3 regions of the Blautia sp. HA8986 genome follow, and region 3 is predicted to be linked to each of the others. Evidence: predicted binding sites of a transcription regulator. Region 3 holds the regulator's gene; each other region holds the start of a gene.
What was found. Region 3 encodes NrdR, which represses ribonucleotide reductase genes. Its sites were predicted from a motif close to CACAANATNTTGTG; they were not measured.
Positions count from the first base shown of each region.

Region 1: the regulator NrdR is predicted to act here: its motif matches at 1,919-1,932, upstream of nrdD (anaerobic ribonucleoside-triphosphate reductase).
Region 2: the regulator NrdR is predicted to act here: its motif matches at 3,455-3,468, upstream of AC04Q4_RS09865 (ribonucleoside triphosphate reductase).

Region 1 covers NZ_JBWLUQ010000001.1:2,073,768-2,080,448, reverse strand. Annotated here, with positions in the region: gene AC04Q4_RS09805 (CBS domain-containing protein) at 1-146, opposite strand, end outside; gene asnA (aspartate--ammonia ligase) at 174-1,184, opposite strand; gene AC04Q4_RS09795 (hypothetical protein) at 1,387-1,773, shown strand; gene nrdD (anaerobic ribonucleoside-triphosphate reductase) at 1,949-4,084, shown strand; gene arcC (carbamate kinase) at 4,208-5,140, opposite strand; gene AC04Q4_RS09780 (DUF7507 domain-containing protein) at 5,857-6,681, shown strand, end outside.
Region 2 covers NZ_JBWLUQ010000001.1:2,090,250-2,096,930, reverse strand. Annotated here, with positions in the region: gene glmM (phosphoglucosamine mutase) at 1-1,101, shown strand, start outside; gene AC04Q4_RS09875 (tetratricopeptide repeat protein) at 1,110-2,168, shown strand; gene hflX (GTPase HflX) at 2,170-3,405, shown strand; gene AC04Q4_RS09865 (ribonucleoside triphosphate reductase) at 3,601-5,973, shown strand; gene AC04Q4_RS09860 (amino acid-binding protein) at 6,420-6,681, shown strand, end outside.
Region 3 covers NZ_JBWLUQ010000001.1:1,332,195-1,338,875, reverse strand. Annotated here, with positions in the region: gene pap (polyphosphate:AMP phosphotransferase) at 1-702, shown strand, start outside; gene sigG (RNA polymerase sporulation sigma factor SigG) at 872-1,651, opposite strand; gene AC04Q4_RS06285 (YlmC/YmxH family sporulation protein) at 1,766-2,020, opposite strand; gene nrdR (transcriptional regulator NrdR) at 2,160-2,609, shown strand; gene gdhA (NADP-specific glutamate dehydrogenase) at 2,805-4,139, opposite strand; gene AC04Q4_RS06270 (aminotransferase class I/II-fold pyridoxal phosphate-dependent enzyme) at 4,362-5,579, shown strand; gene AC04Q4_RS06265 (citrate/2-methylcitrate synthase) at 5,798-6,681, shown strand, end outside.

The DNA of each region.
Region 1 (6,681 bases), 740 kb from region 3:
GTTCCAAGATATTTACCGTCCATGGTAAGAATCGGGATGCAGGAGTATTTGCGATGCTCCATTTTTTCCAGGGTCTGGCGAAGTGTTTCATCTTCGAAGATGTAGGCAACTTCGCTTTTGGGAATCAGAAAAAACAGAATGTTCACGTTATCACCTCATTTCTCTGAGCTGTTTTACAGAAGCTGAAGTCCGTGTGCCTCAGCAGCATCTGTGATCTCTTTTGGCCAGAGAGATACATGAACTTCACCGATGTGTGCCTTGCGAAGGAAAAACATGCAGATTCTGGACTGGCCGATTCCGCCGCCGATGGTGTATGGAAGTTCCCTGTTAAGGATTGCTTTCTGGAAAGGAAGCTCTCTTCTGTCATTGCAGCCTGCTTCTGTGAGCTGACGGTCAAGTGCGTCCTCATCAACACGGATTCCCATGGAGGAAAGCTCCAGGGCAATATCAAGTACAGGATAATATACCAGGATATCGCCGTTCAGTTCCCAGTCATCGTAGTCCGGGGCACGTCCGTCGTGACGCTCTCCGTTTGTGAGAGTTTTGCCGACTTTCATAAGGAATACAGCACCTTTTTCACGGGTGATCCTGTATTCGCGTTCCTTCGGTGTGCAGTCCGGATACATATCAAGAAGTTCCTGGGTTGTGATAAAGAAAATATCTTTCGGAAGGATCTCTTCGATGTAATCGTACTGTACTGCCATGTATTTCTCAGTTTTACGAAGGACGCTGTAGATATTGCGTACAGTTTCCTTAAGGGTTTCTACGGAACGCTCTTCCCTGGAGATGATCTTCTCCCAGTCCCACTGATCTACATAAACAGAGTGGATATTGTCAAGATCTTCATCGCGGCGGATTGCTACCATATCTGTGTAAAGTCCTTCTCCGTGAGAAAAACCGTATTTCTTCAGTGCGTAGCGTTTCCACTTGGCCAGGGAGTGTACGATTTCAGCGTTGCTGTCTTCGATAGCTTTGATATCAAAACTTACAGGACGCTCCACACCATTCAGGTTATCGTTAAGACCGGATTCCGGTGCTACGAAAGTCGGTGCGGATACCCGGAGAAGATTGAGCTTCTGGGAGAGTGTCTGCTGAAAGAAATCTTTTACAGTTTTGATCGCAATCTGTGTATCATGGAGGTTCAGGTCTGCATGATAGGTTGCGGGGATTGTGATTGTATTCATTATCGGTCCTCCTGATGATTTTTTTGCTTGTTTGCTCTGTGTGGTATTATAGCAGAAAATGGGGGGAGTGGCAATAAGGGGAGAGGGAAGTCTGGCTTTGAATTCAGGAAAAATACTGGGTATTAAAGGTCTGGTGTGATATACTGGAAAAAAGAGAATTATTTTAAAATGTCTGTTCTGACAGACCGAATGGAGGTTGTTTATGGCTGAGAAATGTCAGATTTGCGGAGGAAAGGTTATAAATGGAAGGTGTTCATTGTGTGGGATGCCTTATAGAAATGATGAAATACTGTATCACCTTAATGAGCCTAGGGAAGTACATTATAAGCACGCTTCAGCTAAAGTGCGTGATCTGATGCGGCAGTATGAGCAGCCTGGGAGCAAAACAGTGCAGCGTGGTGGAAGAGAAAACCGGAATACGAACGGGAATCGAAATACAGGAAATGTGGACAGGCAGAACAGCAGAAGCGGAAATATCAGCCGGAAATCCGGCGGGAAAGGCTGGATCATATGGCTGATCATCGGTCTGCTTTGTGCAATTCCGGGATTGCTGGATACTATTATGGACTGGATCGGAACAAATTTGTAAGAATATTTCCGCAGTGAGATCAGGTAGTACTAAGAGTCTGTATTTTCTTGTATACAGAAATACCCCCTTTTCTTTTCATGCCAGCTGTGGTATACTCATGCCTAGCACAATATATAGAGAAAAAACAAGATATAGAGAACTATAATACTATATATAGTATCGGGAGAGATGAGTCATGATATATGTGATTAAGAAAGATGGGACAAGAGAGGAGTTCAATCCTCTGAAGATCGTGGCTGCCGTGAATAAGTCAGCAGAGCGTATACTTTATACTTTTTCAGATGAGGAGAAGGATTTTATCTGCAGATTTGCCCAGGAGCATGCAGATTCCCTTGGAAAAAATGAGATCGAGATCCAGGAGATGCACAATATCGTAGAGGGTGCCCTGGAGCGTGTGAACCCGGCTGTAGCCAAGAGCTATCGCGATTACCGTAATTATAAGCTGGATTTCATTCATATGATGGATGACGTCTATACCAAGAGTCAGGCAATCCGTTACATTGGAGACAAGAGTAATGCCAATACAGACAGTGCACTTGTAGCTACCAAGAGAAGTCTGATCTTTAATGAGCTGAACAAGGAGCTTTACCGTAAATTCTTTATGAACCGCAACGAGCTTCAGGCATGTAAGGATGGCTATATTTATATTCATGATCAGTCAGCACGTCTGGATACCATGAACTGCTGTCTCTTTGATGTAGCTGCTGTTCTGCGCGGTGGTTTTGAGATGGGTAATGTATGGTATAACGAGCCTAAGACTCTGGATACTGCTTTTGATGTTATGGGTGATATTATCCTCAGTACAGCAGCACAGCAGTACGGTGGATTTACAGTGCCGGAGGTAGATAAGATCCTTGCGCCATATGCCAAGAAGAGCTATGATAAATATATTTCCGAATTTATGAAATACTCCGATGAGAGCTGGAAGGGCCGCGAGGAGAAAGCAATAGAGTATGCTCTTGATAAAGTACGAAGAGAGTACGACCAGGGATGGCAGGGAATTGAGTACAAGCTGAATACGGTTGGTTCTTCCAGAGGCGATTATCCGTTTGTTACAGTGACTTTGGGACTGGGGACTGAGCAGTTTGAGAAGATGTGTACTGTTTCTCTCCTGAAAGTCCATCAGGGCGGACAGGGTAAGACAGGTCATAAGAAGCCGGTGCTTTTCCCTAAGATCGTGTTCCTTTATGACAAGGAGATCCATGGCCCTGGAAAATGCTGTGAGGATATTTTTGAGGCTGGTGTGGAGTGTTCCTCCAAGACCATGTATCCGGACTGGCTTTCCATGTCAGGTGCAGGCTACATCTCCAGTATGTACAAGAAATATAAGAAAGTTATCAGCCCCATGGGATGCCGTGCTTTCTTAAGTCCATGGTATGAGCGCGGAGGAATGGAGCCGGCTGATGAGAATGATACACCTGTTTTTGTAGGACGTTTTAACATTGGTGCAGTGAGTCTTCATCTGCCTATGATCCTTGCGAAAGCCAGAGCAGAGAGCAGAGATTTTTACGAGGTTCTGGATTTCTATCTTGAGATGATCCGTAACCTGCATATCCGCACTTATGAATACCTGGGACAGATGCGTGCTTCTACAAATCCGCTTGCATATTGCGAGGGTGGTTTCTATGGCGGACATCTGAAACCAAATGAAAAAATCGGTAAGATCCTGAAGCCAATGACAGCTTCCTTCGGTATTACAGCACTGAATGAGCTGCAGGAGCTTTACAATGGCAAATCTATCGCAGAAGATGGTGAGTTTGCTCTGGAAGTTCTGAGATATATCAATAACAAGGTAAACGAGTATAAGAAAGAGGACGGTTATCTTTATGCGATCTACGGAACTCCGGCAGAGAGTCTTTGCGGCCTGCAGGTAGAGCAGTTCCGTAAGATGTACGGAATTATCGAAGGCGTTTCCGACAGACCGTATGTGAGCAACAGTTTCCATTGTCATGTAACTGAGGATGTGACTCCCATCGAGAAGCAGGATCTTGAGGGACGTTTCTGGGAGCTTTGCAATGGCGGTAAGATTCAGTATGTACGTTATCCGATCGGATATAATAAAGAAGCGATCCGTACCCTGATCCGCAGAGCCATGGATCTGGGATATTATGAGGGAGTAAATCTTTCTCTTGCATACTGTGACGACTGTGGTCACGAGGAGCTTGAGATGGACGTATGCCCTGTATGCGGTTCCAGAAACCTGACTAAGATCGATCGTATGAACGGATATCTTTCCTACAGCCGTGTGCATGGTGATACACGTCTGAATGAGGCGAAGATGGCGGAGATCGCTGAAAGAAAATCTATGTAATATACAGGTCGGTCACAGAGGCGGTTGTGTTTGTGCTTTATTCAATAATAATATAAAAAATCCCATGCGCTGATCAAGGATTTACTCTTGATCCGGGCATGGGATTTTTTTATATTCAGAGATTTATTTAATGATAGTTCCTGTCTTCTCGCAGTAACCATCTTTTGCATGGGCCATATCTGTGATGATGGTACGACGTCCGTTTCCTTTCTCAACGAAGGAAACGCCTGCTTCGATCTTAGGAAGCATGGAACCAGGTGCGAACTGGTTGTCTGCAATATATTTCTTCGCATCATCTGTGGAGATAGTATCCAGATAGGACTCATGATCTGTCTCATGGTCAAGGCTTACTTTCTCAACACTTGTGAGGATCATCAGGGTATCTGCATTCAGCTCCTCGGCAAGAAGTCCGGCTGCCCGGTCTTTCTCGATGATGGCACTGGCACCGTTCAGCTGTGCGCCCTGCTCAAGAACCGGGATTCCGCCGCCGCCTGCTGCGATAACGATCTGCTCAGCCTGGGAAAGAACCTTCACTGTTTCGATTTCAACGATCTTCTGCGGCTTCGGTGCTGCAAGGATTCGTCTGTACTGGCCGTCGCCAACTTTTGTAACAAAGTTACCTTTCTCTTCTTCGGCCTCAGCTTCTTCAGCGTTGAGAACACGACCGATGACCTTCTCAGGTTCAGCAAAAGCCTCATCATATGGATCGATGACAACCTGTGTAAGAACTGTGCTTACCGGCTTGAAAATTCCTCTGGAAATCAGTTCCGCACGAATGGCGTTCTGAAGGTCATAGCCGATGTAACCCTGGCTCATGGCAGAGCAGACAGACATTGGTGCAAATGTATAATCAGGATGCGCCTTGCCGAATTCATTCATTGCGGTGTGGATCATCCCTACCTGCGGACCGTTGCTGTGGGAAATTACCACGCGGGTTCCTTCTTCTACCAGGTCTGCGATCGCTTTTGCTGCGAGACGTGTGGCTGTTTTCTGCTCAGGGAGTGTGGTACCAAGTGCTCGGTGGCCTAATGCAACTACTACGGTTTTTTCGCTCATAGGAAATACCTCATTTCTCTTTAAAATTAAACTGCTGCGGAACAAGCCGCGATCAGGTCGGGACAAAAGATTTTCTGCCCTGACATTATTATATTTATTATAAAAGACCCATGTGGGAAATGCAATACAATTTTAACTGATAAACTGTGAAGCAGCTATTCGGTGTAGAGCTATGTGGCGAATGCGGAGTGTGAATATAAGCCTGACTGCAAACAGGCTGTATGTCAGACTGTAATGTGGGACAAAGGAAAAACCGTCTGATTTCTCAGACGGCTCATTTCCTACTATTTTTTTGAGGGGGGAGATAGAGAGTGGTTTTTCATCTATCCAAGTTCTATTATATAGATGAAATATGTTTAAATTATGTCGGCATTCTAAAAGAAATCGAAAATTTATAAAGAAAGTTTAAACAAACTTTATATTTTTTATATGCAGTTGCACGATATCAGAGAATGTGTTACATTAAAGAGGTCTTATTTCCGCGTTCTGCGGGAAACATTCACGCATCAGTTCGATGCAAAAATTCACTGTATTTAGAAATTAACAGAATCACCGGCGGTTATGCACCGATTTTTCAGGGAGGGATGCCTTTGTCTGTGGAAAAGTAAGCTGTGATATGGAAACTATGTGTAAAAATGATATGAGGATTGTGAAAACTGTATAAATCGGAGCAATCCGCAGATATCATGCTGTGAAACAGAGATGGGAGAATTTCGATGAAAAACAGAATATGGAGACAGATACGAAGAATCGGGATCGCCGCTGCCGCTGCAGGGGCTGTATTAGGTGCAGGATTCCAGCCGGAAACTGTAAAAAGTGCAGATCTGACAGATGTAAATATTTCAATTGGTCAGATTGGAAGCTGGACAGACAGAGAGAATGGAAAAGCAGAACTACAGATTCGGGTGGAACGACTCAGAGGCTGGCTGGAGCAGAGAGAAGCCATGAAAGATATGGAGAGTACTGACAAGGAGCAGGAAGACGAGGAACGTACCGATCAGGATCAGGAAAGGGAGGAAGAATATGAGTACGTGGAGGAGCTGGCATCCGGGGAAACAGTACAGCAGGAGAATGAAGAGCAGGAGGAAACGGGTGCGAGCCCACAGGAGGGAGAAGCGGCCGGCGGAGAAGCTGTAGAAAAAACAGAGTATGCAGAACCATCAGAAGGAGGAATCCCTGCCATAGCCCCGGAAGATACTGCAGTTTCAGAAGAAATTCCAGCTCTGGAGGCGGCGCAGAAGAAACTGACACTTGTCACATACATCTCAGAATATTTTTTTGCGGAAATCTCGGAGCTTCCGGGAGATATATCTGTTACACCAATTACCATAAAGAATCAAAAGGGAAAAAATACAGAGATCATGAAACTGGAATATAAGATAGACACGGAAAATATGCCGGAAGAAGCTCTTTCTCTGCGCATTCCACTGACTTTGCGGGAAGAATACCGTTATCCGGCAGAGGCATCCGGTTACAGCCTTGTTCAGGATGAACCTCTGAAAAAAGACCGAAACGGTGCTGGAACCTTTCTTCTTATGGAA
Region 2 (6,681 bases), 760 kb from region 3:
TATGTAGTACGTACAGAGGATTTTGACTGCGGTATCATGATTTCCGCAAGCCATAATCCGTTTAATGATAACGGAATCAAGGTTCTCAATGAGAATGGTCAGAAAATCTCAGCAGAGATCGAGGAACGCATTGAGGCATATCTTGACGGAGAGATTGAGGAGCTTCCGATGGCAACAGGCGAGGATATCGGCCGTACCGTTGATTTTGCATCCGGAAGAAACCGTTATATCGGACATCTGATTTCTATCCCATGCCATGATTTCAAGAACATCAAGGTTGGTCTGGACTGCTCCAACGGAAGCTCTTCAGCTATTGCCAAGAGTGTTTTTGATGCACTTCGTGCAAAAACTTATGTGATCAACAATGAGCCGGACGGAACCAACATTAACCGTGGCTGCGGCTCCACACATATTGAAGTTCTGAGACAGTATGTGATCGATAAAGGACTGGATATCGGTTTTGCATACGATGGTGATGCAGACAGATGTATCGCAGTAGACCACCGTGGAAATATCATCGACGGCGACAAGATCATGTATGTATGCGGCAAATATCTCAGAGAGAAAGGCCAGCTTAACGGAAATACAGTTGTTACAACTGTTATGTCAAACCTTGGTCTTTATAAATCGCTTGAGCGTGAGGGTATTGATTACGAGCAGACAGCAGTTGGTGACAAATATGTTGCTGAGAATATGATGGAAAATAATTACAGCATCGGTGGCGAGCAGTCCGGACATATTATTTTCAGCCGTTATTCTGCTACAGGTGACGGAATCCTCACTTCCCTGATGATCATGGAGGCCTGCGTGGATAAGAAAGCTACACTTTGTGACCTTGCGAAGGAAATGAAGGTTTATCCGCAGCTTTTGCGCAATGTGTGTGTTTCTGACAAGAAGACAGCACTGGACAATGAGAAGGTGAAAGCTGCCATCGAGGCTACAGCAGAGGCTCTTGGAAATGACGGACGTATCCTGGTACGTGAGAGTGGTACAGAGCCGCTGATCCGTGTAATGGTAGAAGCAGGAACAGATGAACTCTGCCATAAATATGTAGACAGTGTTGTTGATGTAATGGAAGCCGAAGGGCTTGTTGTAGAATAAGGAATTTCATGAAAAATACAAAGACAGTATTGATTCTCGCGGCCGTGACAGGAGCTCTTCTCCTGGGCGGCTGCGGCAGCGAAAAAACAAAAATATATGAGCAGGCAGGAAAAGATCTTTCCCAGGGCAGCTATAAATATGCACTGGAAGAATACCAGACTTCTATTCAAAACGGGGTAAAACCTGCACAGTCTTACCGCGGTGCAGGTATTGCAAGTCTCCGTCTGGGCAAGTATGATGACGCGATATCCAGCTTTACAGATGCACTGAATTGTGACAAAGTAAGCAAAAGTCTGCGCAAGGATATTCTTTCCTACAGGGCAACAGCAGAGCTAAAATCCGGTAAGTATGAAGACGCAATGGCAGACTGTCAGACTCTTGGAGAAGATTTTGAAATGGATGCCGGCAGTTATTTCCTCACCGGAAAGGTTGCGCTTGCCATGGATTCCTACGAGGAAGCTGCATCTAACTTTAAGCAGGCTTACGGTGAGGATTCTACCTACGATATGGCAATCCAGATCTATGAGGCATATCTTGATAAAGATATGGAAGCAGACGGAACCAGATATCTGGAAGCTGCACTTTCCTCTGAGGCGAAGGATGCCAAGGATCACTGCGACAGAGGCCGTGTCTACTACTATATGGAAGATTACAGTAATGCGAAAAAAGAACTTCTGGAAGCCTCCAAAAAGGATAATACAGAGGCATTACTTCTTCTGGGTATGGTGTATCTGGCACAGGACGATGTGGATAATGCAAAAGCCATGTATACACAGTATATTTCAGCGGCAGGTGATTCAGCAAAAGGTTATAACGGACTTGCACTGTGTGATATCAGGAACGGAGATTATGATTCTGCTCTTGATAATATTACCAAAGGTCTGCCGACAGCTACAACCGATGAGATGCAGAGTCTTTTATTCAATGAGATCGTAACTTATGAGAAAAAACTCGATTTTGCTACAGCACTGACCAAGGTCAAGGAATATATTGATATGTTCCCGGAAGACTCCGCAGCAAAAAAAGAGCTGGCTTTTCTGAAAACCAGAACATCTTCGGAGGGCTGATATGGAATATTTTGACGAGATACAGGATCGAGTCATCCTGATCGGCGTGCAGGCCAGTATTGGTGATGATATGGAGGAATCCCTGGACGAGCTTGGAGAGCTTGCAGCTACAGCCGGAGCAGCGGTGGCAGGCAGGATCATTCAGAACCGTGAGGCCGTCCATCCGGGAACTTATATCGGCAAAGGTAAGATCGATGAGGTAAAAGGCCTTCTCTATGCGTTAAATGCCAATGGTGTGATCTGTGATGATGAGCTTTCTCCTGCCCAGATGAACAATCTGGAACGTGAGCTGGAATGCAAGGTTATGGACAGAACCTTGCTGATTCTTGATATTTTTGCAAAGCGGGCAGTGACAAGTGAAGGTAAGATCCAGGTCGAACTGGCGCAGCTTCGTTACCGTTCAGCAAGACTGGTAGGACTTCGATCCTCTCTTTCCCGTCTTGGCGGCGGAATTGGAACAAGAGGTCCTGGTGAGAAGAAGCTGGAGACAGACCGACGTCTGATCCGAAACAGGATCTCAGCATTGAAGCAGGAGCTTTCCCAGGTAGAGAAGCACAGAGAGCTGATCCGTTCCAGAAGAGCGGTAGGTAATCTTAAGACAGCTGCCATTGTGGGATATACAAATGCAGGTAAATCCACACTTCTGAATACGCTGACAGGAGCTTCCGTGCTTTCTGAAGACAAGCTATTTGCAACACTTGATCCTACAACGCGGCTTTTGACCCTGGATGACGGGCAGCAGCTGCTTCTTACGGATACTGTAGGATTTATCCGAAAACTTCCACACAATCTGGTAGAGGCTTTTAAGAGTACCCTGGAGGAGGCAAAATACGCGGATTATATCATCCATGTGGTGGACGCGTCCAATCCTCAGGCAGAAATGCAGATGCACATTGTGTATGAGACCCTGAAAGAATTAGGTGCCCTTGGCAAAAAAACGATCACGCTTTTTAACAAGCAGGACAAAGCAGCGGGGGAGAGTCTCCGGGATCTTCGTGCAGATCATACCTTGAAGATTTCTGCAAGAACAGGAGAGGGACTCGGCGAATTTAAGGAACTCCTTTCCAGGATTCTGGCAGAGGGACAGATCTATATGGAGCGGCTTTTTCCGTATTCAGAAGCTGGTCAGATCCAGCTGATCCGTGAGTACGGACAGCTTCTTTCCGAGGAGTATACAGAGGGCGGAATTGCTGTAAAAGCGAGGGTTCCCCGTGAAATCTATCCGAAAGTAACATAATGTTGAATAATTAACTTAGTACCATATATAGTACCGTGAACAAAATGGACACTATATATGGTACTTTTTGTGTTGACGCAAAGGTGCCGGTCTGATACAATGAGCCTACAGCGTTTTTGGAAAAACGTCACTGGATGAGGTCTGATCAGTGATCAAAAACACTTTATATATACATGTGTGAGGGAGGCATTTTTTATGTTTCAGGTAGTAAAAAGAGACGGCGAACTGGATGGATTTAAAATGGGAAAGATCACCGCAGCCATTGACAAGGCATTCGATGCGAAGGGCAAGAATTACAGCCCGGATATGATCGATCTTCTGGGGCTTCGTGTTACTGCAGATTTTCAGAATAAGATCGAGAACAATCGAATTTCAGTAGAGGATATCCAGGACAGTGTGGAGAATGTACTGATCCAGGCAGGATATTCCGATGTTGCCAAGGCTTATATCCTGTATCGTAAACAGCGTGAGAAGATCCGCAATATGAAATCTACCATCCTTGATTATAAAGAGATCGTAAACAGCTATGTGAAGGTTGAGGACTGGCGTGTAAAAGAGAACTCAACTGTCACCTATTCCGTAGGAGGACTGATCTTAAGCAATTCCGGTGCAGTAACTGCCAATTACTGGCTGTCTGAGATTTATGACAATGAGATTGCAGAAGCGCACAGGAATGCAGATATCCACATCCATGACCTTTCCATGCTTACAGGCTACTGTGCAGGCTGGTCACTGAAACAGCTGATCCGTGAGGGACTTGGCGGGATCGAGGGCAAGATTACTTCCGCACCTGCGAAGCATTTAAGCGTGCTCTGCAACCAGATGGTGAATTTCCTGGGGATCATGCAGAATGAGTGGGCCGGGGCACAGGCATTTTCATCTTTTGATACGTATCTGGCTCCTTTTGTAAAGGCAGACAATCTTTCCTATCCGGAGGTTAAGAAATGTATAGAGGCTTTTGTTTACGGGGTAAATACACCGAGCCGATGGGGAACACAGGCACCGTTCTCCAATATTACACTGGACTGGACAGTTCCGGATGATCTTGCAGAGCTTCCTGCTATTGTAGGCGGCAAGGATATGGATTTCAAGTATAAAGACTGTAAGAAAGAGATGGATATGGTCAATAAGGCATTTATTGAGACCATGATCGAGGGCGATGCCAACGGTCGCGGATTCCAGTATCCAATCCCGACTTATTCCATCACCAAAGAGTTTGACTGGTCTGACACTGAGAACAACAGACTTCTTTTTGAAATGACATCCAAGTACGGTACACCGTATTTTTCCAACTATATCAACAGCGATATGAAACCAAGCGACATCCGCAGTATGTGCTGCCGTCTCCGCCTGGATCTCCGTGAGCTTCGCAAAAAGAGCGGTGGTTTCTTCGGTTCCGGTGAGAGTACAGGTTCTGTAGGCGTTGTTACCATCAACATGCCGCGTATCGCATATCTGTCAAAAAGTCCTCAGGAGTTTTACCGCCGTTTGGACCGAATGATGGATATTTCCGCAAGATCTCTTCACATTAAGAGAGATGTGATCAGCAAGCTTCTTGATGAGGGATTGTATCCGTATACCAGGAGATATCTTGGAAGCTTTGATAATCATTTTTCCACCATTGGTCTTGTGGGAATGAACGAGGCCGGTCTGAACGCATGCTGGCTTAAGAAGGATATGACAGATCCTGCAACCCAGAAGTTTACAAAGGAAGTCCTGGAGCATATGAGAAACCGTTTGTCTGACTACCAGGAGCAGTATCCGGGAGAACTTTTCAACCTGGAGGCAACACCTGCGGAGTCTACAGCTTACCGTCTTGCAAAGCATGACAGAAAGCGTTATCCGGACATTCTGACAGCAGGAAAAGAGGGCGACACACCGTATTATACAAACAGCTCTCATCTGCCTGTTGACTATACTGCAGATATTTTTGACGCACTGGATATCCAGGATGATCTGCAGACATTGTATACATCAGGAACTGTTTTCCACGCATTCCTTGGCGAGAAGCTTCCGGATTGGAAAGCAGCAGCTTCTCTTGTACGTAAGATCGCAGAGAACTATCGTTTGCCGTATTACACCATTTCTCCCACATATTCTGTATGTCAGGAGCATGGCTATATCAGCGGTGAGCATTTTACCTGTCCGAAATGCGGCAAGAAGGCTGAGGTCTACAGCCGTATTACGGGATATTATCGTCCTGTACAGAACTGGAATGACGGAAAGACACAGGAATATAAGAACCGTACGCTCTATGATATCACTCATTCCCAGCTGAAGAAGGTTCATACCAGTGTGATGACCATGAAAGGTGACGAGGTTGAGATCCAGCCGGTTGCATCTCATAAGTACCTGTTTACAACAAGCACCTGCCCGAACTGCCGTATGGCAAAAAAGATGCTGGAAGGTGAAGAGCTGGAGATCATCGACGCAGAGCAGAATCCGGAGCTTGTCAAACAGTATGGGATCCGCCAGGCTCCGACTCTGGTGATCACTGACGGGGCACAGGTTAAGAAGTATGTGAATGCTTCTAATATTCAGAAGTATGTGGATGAAGAACTTGACTGAGGTCTTCATAGGCAACTGCAATTGGGTGCGTTCATAGACGTGAGGTCTTGGATTAGCGTAGAATTGTTTTGTTTCAAATGAAACGGTAAGTTTTCTGATTGTATTGCATACATGAAATGTAGTGGATTGTTAAGATTCGCAAGGCAAAGACTGGGCACATGTCGAGGGATGTGTGTCCGGCTTTTTGTATGTTTTTTTAATTTGTAATTGACATTTTGTGGGTGTATGATATACTGATACTTGAATTTAATGATTGAAAGCGTTACGCTTTAACGCGTAAATATAAAACGTGGTTGCTGTGTGCGGCAGGGGGATACCCGGAGATCATTTTCCTTTTGCGTTCCCTTTTTCCGGGCACGCTGCTGTTAAACATTGAAAAGGCCTGTAAAATGTAACAAAACTCCTCCTTTGGGAAAGAAAAACTATATAGAAATGAGGAATAGATTATGGTAAAACAGAACATTGTTTTTGTAGAAAACACCCCTGGAAGTCTTCAGAAAGTAACTAAGATCCTTGCGGAGAATCAGATCGACATCTACGGCTTTGGCTGCTTTGACGCTCCGGAATTCGCAAACTTCCGTATGGTATGTGATGCACCGGAAAAAGCAGATAAGATCATGGCTGAGAATGGCTACATGACACGTATCACACAGGCGATCCTTGTAGACCTTCAGGACGAGATCGGCGGTCTGGACAAGCTCTTAAGCG
Region 3 (6,681 bases):
GAGATCCCGCTTGAAGGAAAAGAAGTGGAAGAGGAGCAGTACAAGGCAGAGCTTAAGGAACTGCAGGCGAAGCTTGGAAGTCTTCACAACCGTCTGTACAGAAAGAGAGTTCCTGTGATCATTACCTATGAAGGATGGGATGCAGCAGGCAAGGGAGGCAATATCAAGCGGATCACAGAGGCGCTTGATCCTCGCGGTTTTGAGGTGCATCCGATCGCAAGCCCGGAGCCGCATGAGAAGGCCCGTCATTATCTGTGGCGTTTCTGGACAAGGCTTCCGAAAAATGGCCATATCGCTATTTTTGACAGAACCTGGTACGGCAGGGTGATGGTTGAGAGACTGGAAGGGTTTTGCAGTGAGAATGACTGGCGGCGTGCATATAATGAAATCAATGAATTCGAGAAAGAACTTTCAGACTGGGGAGCAGTGATCGTGAAATTCTGGGTGCAGATTGATAAGGATACCCAGCTTGCCAGATTTAATGACAGGCAGAATAATCCGGAGAAACGCTGGAAGATCACAGATGAGGACTGGAGAAACCGCGAGAAGTGGGATCAGTATGAGGTTGCAGTGGATGAGATGCTGCAGAAAACAAGTACAACATATGCACCATGGCATATCCTTGAGTCCGTAGATAAAAAGTATGCAAGACTGAAGGCTCTTCGTATTGTGATAGAGGAGATTGAGAAGGCGTTGAAATAGTGTGTTGGATCGATGAATAAGGATTTGAACGGATGGCCTTTAGCGATATTTTGCGGCTGATAGAACCCCGAAATGACAGCTGATTTGAGACGAAACAGAATGCGGCAAGATGTATGGGAGAATATACATCTTGTCGCATTTTACTGCTTTGGGAAACTGGTAGTGAAATCTAATTCCTTAGATAATTCCGCATACAACGCAGCGCATTTTTTTCCAGGCGGCTGACCTGGGCCTGGGAGATGCCGATCTCTTCAGCGACTTCCATCTGGGTTTTTCCCTCGTAGAAGCGAAGGTCAATGATGTGCCGTTCCCGTTCACCAAGACGAGAAATGGCATCCCTGAGGGAAATATCCTCGATCCAGTGTTCCTCCCGGTTCTTTTTGTCACTGATCTGGTCCATCACATACAGGGTGTCCCCGCCTTCGGAATACACAGGCTCAAAAAGGCTCACAGGGCTCTGAATCGCATCCATGGCGTAGACGATCATCTCTTTGTCAATGCCAATCTCCTGGGCAATCTCTGCAATCGTAGGCTCTTTTAAGTGCTGGCGCATATAATTTTCCCTGGTATAAATGGTTTTATAGGCGATATCCCGCAGAGAGCGGCTGACCCGTATGCTGTTGTTGTCCCTGAGATACCGGCGGATCTCCCCGATGATCATAGGAACAGCGTACGTTGAGAACTTTACCTGAAGGGTAGTGTCGAAATTGTCAATAGCTTTGATAAGGCCGATGCAGCCGATCTGAAAAAGGTCATCCGGATTTTCACTGCTGTTCTGAAAACGGCGGATCACGCTTAAAACAAGCCGCAGATTACCTTTGATGTACAATTCTCTGGCTTCGTTATCACCAGCTTTGATTCTTTTGAAGAGCTCCTCTTTTTCTTCCTGCTTAAGGACCGGAAGGGTTGAGGTATTTACTCCGCAGATTTCAACTTTATTTAGTGCCATCTTAGAATCCTCCTTGTCTTGTCAGTACATTAAGATGATTCTCAGAGGGCAGGGGAAATATACTTTTTTTACAAAAATATAAAAAATAAACAGCCTTGACAAAAGAAGAATCTTTTATTCTCCGGAGAGCCTTTTTTCATTCCGAAAGTCTACAAGGATGATATCTTCTCCAATCTGACGGATGCAATCCCAGGGGATGATACACTCGCTTTCCCTGGAAAAACACCAGCAGAATTTCCCAGGCTCCGGCATGATCAGAGCTTTCAGCCGGGCAGTTTCGCAGCAGAACTCCACATCAATGGGACAGCCAAGGCTCCGACAGGTGTGGATATTGATTACTTCTTTCTGTTTCAGTTCGCAGATACGCATAAAATTCATCACCTGGTATGATTTTATGGAAAATAGGTAAAATTTATGCAAGTCCAATTATTGACACATTATATAAATTTATTTTATAATAAAAACAAGTTTAGTAATGAAAATATGGATCCTGAAAGGGGAGAGTTCTGTGAGATGTCCGTTCTGTAACCAGGATAATACAAGAGTTGTAGATTCCAGACCTGTGGAAGATACCAATTCTATCCGCCGCCGTCGTCTCTGTGATGCCTGTGGGAAAAGATTTACTACATATGAGAAAGTGGAGACGATTCCACTGACTGTGATCAAGAAGGATCAGAACCGTGAGAGCTATAAGCGTTCCAAGATCCAGGACGGGGTTTTGCGTGCCTGCTATAAGAGGCCGATCCCCATTGAGAGAGTGGAGGAGATGATTGACTCCATAGAGGGAGATATTTTTCGTTCCGAGGATCGTGAGATCAGCAGCACCAAGATCGGAGAGATCGTTATGGAACATCTGAAGGATCTGGATGCAGTTGCCTATGTGCGTTTTGCATCTGTGTACAGGGAATTTAAGGATGTCAGCACATTTATGGATGAGCTGAAGAAGCTGATTAACTGATCGATTAATAAATCAGGGAAGTCCCCCATGGCTGTAATAAGCGATAAGCAGTGGAGAGACTTAAGGATATCAGAAAAAAGAGAACCGGCTGTCTGCGGATGGTCGGATTTTTTTATAAAAACAGGACCGCAGAGAAAAAATTCCTCTGCGATCCTGCTATAAGATCTTACGTTAAAGATTCAGGAAACTTGAAGATTAAACAATACCCTGAGCTTTCATAGCGTCGACAACTTTCTCGAATCCGGCGATGTTAGCGCCTACAACATAGTTGTCTTCCATGCCGTAACGTTTAGCGGCGTCATCAGCTTTATGGAAAATGTCGATCATGATGTTGTGAAGCTTCTCATCAACTTCTTCTCTTGTCCAGGAAAGTCTCATGGAGTTCTGGCTCATCTCCAGTGCAGATGTGGCAACACCGCCAGCGTTTGCGGCTTTACCAGGCATGAAGAGAACGCCGTTCTCCTGAAGGTATGTTGTTGCATCAAGAGTAGTAGGCATGTTAGCACCCTCAACTACATATTTGCAGCCGTTTGCAACAAGTGTTTTAGCTCCGTCAAGGCCAAGCTCATTCTGTGTAGCACATGGAAGATAGATATCACACTTGATGTTCCAGATGCCAAGTCCCTCTGTGTAGGTAGCACCCTCAACACGGTCAGCGTACTCTTTGATACGTCCACGTTTAACTTCTTTGATGTCTTTTACAACGTCAAGGTTGATTCCGTTCGGATCATAGATGTATCCGTTGGAGTCGTTCATTGCAACAACCTTGGCACCAAGCTGTGTGGCTTTCTCAACAGCGTAGATAGCTACATTACCGGAACCTGTTACAACAATTGTTTTTCCTTCTACAGAATCATTGTGAGCCTTAGCAATCTCATTGAGCATGTATACAACACCATAGCCGGTAGCCTCTGTACGAATCAGGGAACCGCCGAAGGAGAGACCTTTACCTGTGAGTACACCCTCATAGAGTCCGCGGATTCTCTTGTACTGTCCGAAGAGATATCCGATCTCACGTCCGCCAACACCGATATCACCAGCCGGTACATCTGTGTCTGCACCGATATATTTGCAAAGTTCTGTCATAAAGCTCTGGCAGAATGCCATAACCTCTCTGTCAGATTTACCCTTAGGATCGAAGTTGGAGCCACCTTTTCCGCCGCCGATCGGAAGACCTGTAAGAGAGTTTTTGAAGGTCTGCTCAAAACCAAGGAATTTCAGGATACCCTGATTTACAGAAGGATGGAATCTTAAGCCGCCCTTGTATGGTCCGATCGCACTGTTGAACTGGACACGGTATCCTTTGTTAACCTGTACAGTTCCGTTGTCATCGATCCACGGTACTTTGAAAGAGATGATTCTCTCTGGCTCTACAAGACGCTCAAGAATGGAAAGCTTACGATACTCTTCCTCATTTTTGTCAATTACGACTTTAAGGGAGTCAAGAACTTCCTTAACTGCCTGATGGAATTCTGGCTCGCCAGGATTCTGTGCTACAACTCTTTCATAAACTTCTTCTGTGTAAGACATAGTTGTTTCCTCCTCATCACGTATTGAATTGTGTTTGAAATATAAATTCGAGTGCTATTATACATTAACATGCTAAAAAAGGGAAGTGCTAAAATAAAATTTTTTAAATTTTTATTTCTTGCGTTGAGGGAGCAAATGTGAGAAGATATAGAAATAAATATTTTTTGACTATGAACACAAAAAGTTAAAATAATAGTGAAAATAGGTAAAGGAGTGGTTTTTATGAGAACATTCGGGAAATCATCAAAGCTTGACAACGTACTGTATGACGTGCGAGGACCGGTTGTAGATGAGGCGGCCAGAATGGAAGAGGACGGAATGGAGATCCTGAAGCTTAATATAGGTAATCCGTATCCTTTTGGATTTTCTGCACCGCAGGAAGTCATTCTTGATATGCTGAGCAATGTACGTACGTCCCAGGGATATTCTGATTCCAAGGGTATTTTTTCCGCAAGGAAGGCGATCATGCAGTATGCACAGCTTCGCGGGATCCCGGGAGTTACCATTAATGATATTTATACAGGAAATGGTGTCAGTGAGCTGATCAACCTTTGTATGCAGGCACTGCTTGATAACGGGGATGAGATCCTGATCCCGGCGCCCGATTATCCGTTGTGGACAGCTACTGCAACACTGGCAGGCGGAAATGTAGTTCATTATATCTGTGATGAACAGTCTGACTGGTATCCGGATATTGAGGATATCAAGAGCAAGATCACACCAAGGACCAAGGCGATCGTTATCATTAACCCGAATAATCCTACAGGTGCAGTATATCCGAAGGAGATCCTGGAGCAGATCGCAGATATTGCAAGAGAACATGAACTGATCATCTTTTCTGATGAGATCTATGACCGTCTTGTTATGGATGGATATAAACATACATCTATTGCATCTCTTGCACCGGATGTATTCTGTGTTACTTTTTCCGGACTGTCCAAGTCCCATATGATTGCGGGATTCCGTATCGGCTGGATGATCCTAAGTGGTGCAAAGAATAAGGCAAAAGGTTATATTGAGGGAATCAACATGCTTTCTTCCATGCGTCTGTGTTCCAATGTTCCGGCACAGTCTATCGTACAGACTGCACTGGGTGGATATCAGAGCGTCAATGAATATATCCAGCCGGGCGGACGTGTGTATGAGCAGAGAGATTTTATTTACAAGGCTCTTAATGATATTCCGGGAATTTCAGCAGTGAAGCCACGTGCGGCATTCTATATCTTCCCGAAGATCGATACAGAAAAATTCAATATCTTCAATGATGAACAGTTTGCACTGGATTTCCTGCATGATAAACAGGTTCTTATCGTTCCGGGAAAAGGCTTCAACTGGCATCAGCCGGATCATTTCCGTATTGTATATCTGCCGGATATTCGCCAGCTGGACAAGGCCATGAAGAAGATGAAAGAGTTCTTTGCTACATATAAGCAGAGGTGATCATCAATAGAATTTTCATCATAGACCAATAGCGAAAAAAATGTTATAATCATTTATGAAATATCCCGGCCGGTTATGCCGGGATATGTGGAATAAGACCAGAAATGCTGCCATTCATGCCCATGGAGTGAACAGCAGCATAAGAATTGCTTGAGAGGGGAATGAGGAGGGACCGCTATCGAACAGCAATAAACAGAAAGCGAAAGGGGAATTTATTAATGAGCAGATTTAACATGAAAGTGACACCTGAGATTGAGAAACTGACCCAGATCTGTCTGGAGAATGATAAACTGGATTTATCCCTTTATGGTAAATATGATGTCAAACGAGGCTTGCGTGACCTTAATGGAAAGGGTGTTCTTGCAGGACTGACCCAGATCTCCAATGTACAGGCAACGAAGATCGTAGATGGAAAGGAAGTTCCCTGTGCTGGCAAGCTTTCCTACAGAGGATATGATATCAAGGATCTGACCAAGGGATTTATCAATGACAGACGGTTCGGCTTCGAAGAAGTGACTTATCTGCTTCTTTTCGGCAAGCTGCCAAACCAGGAAGAACTGAATGAGTTTTCCGGTATTCTGGCCAATCAGAGGACATTGCCGAGAAATTTTGTGAGAGATGTCATTATGAAGGCACCGTCCAGGGATATTATGAATGCTTTGTCCAGAAGTGTCCTTACACTTTATTCTTATGATAAGGATCCGGACAATATCCAGCTTGATAATGTGCTTCGTCAGTGCATTAATCTTATCAGTGTTTTCCCGCTGTTATCTGTTTATGCTTATCAGGCCTACAACCATTATGAGAAGGGCAAAAGCCTTTATATCCATCAGCCTAAGAGAGAGCTTTCCACAGCAGAGAATATCTTGCGCCTTTTAAGACCGGATAAGAAGTATACGGCTCTGGAAGCGGAGATCCTTGATATTGCCCTGATCCTTCATATGGAGCATGGCGGTGGTAACAACTCTACCTTTACCACTCACGTAGTTTCTTCCTCCGGAACAGATACGTATTCAGCCATTGCAGCAGCACTTGGTTCCTTAAAAGGACCGAAGCATGGCGGTGCCAATATCAAGGTTGTGAAGATGTTTAACGATATGCG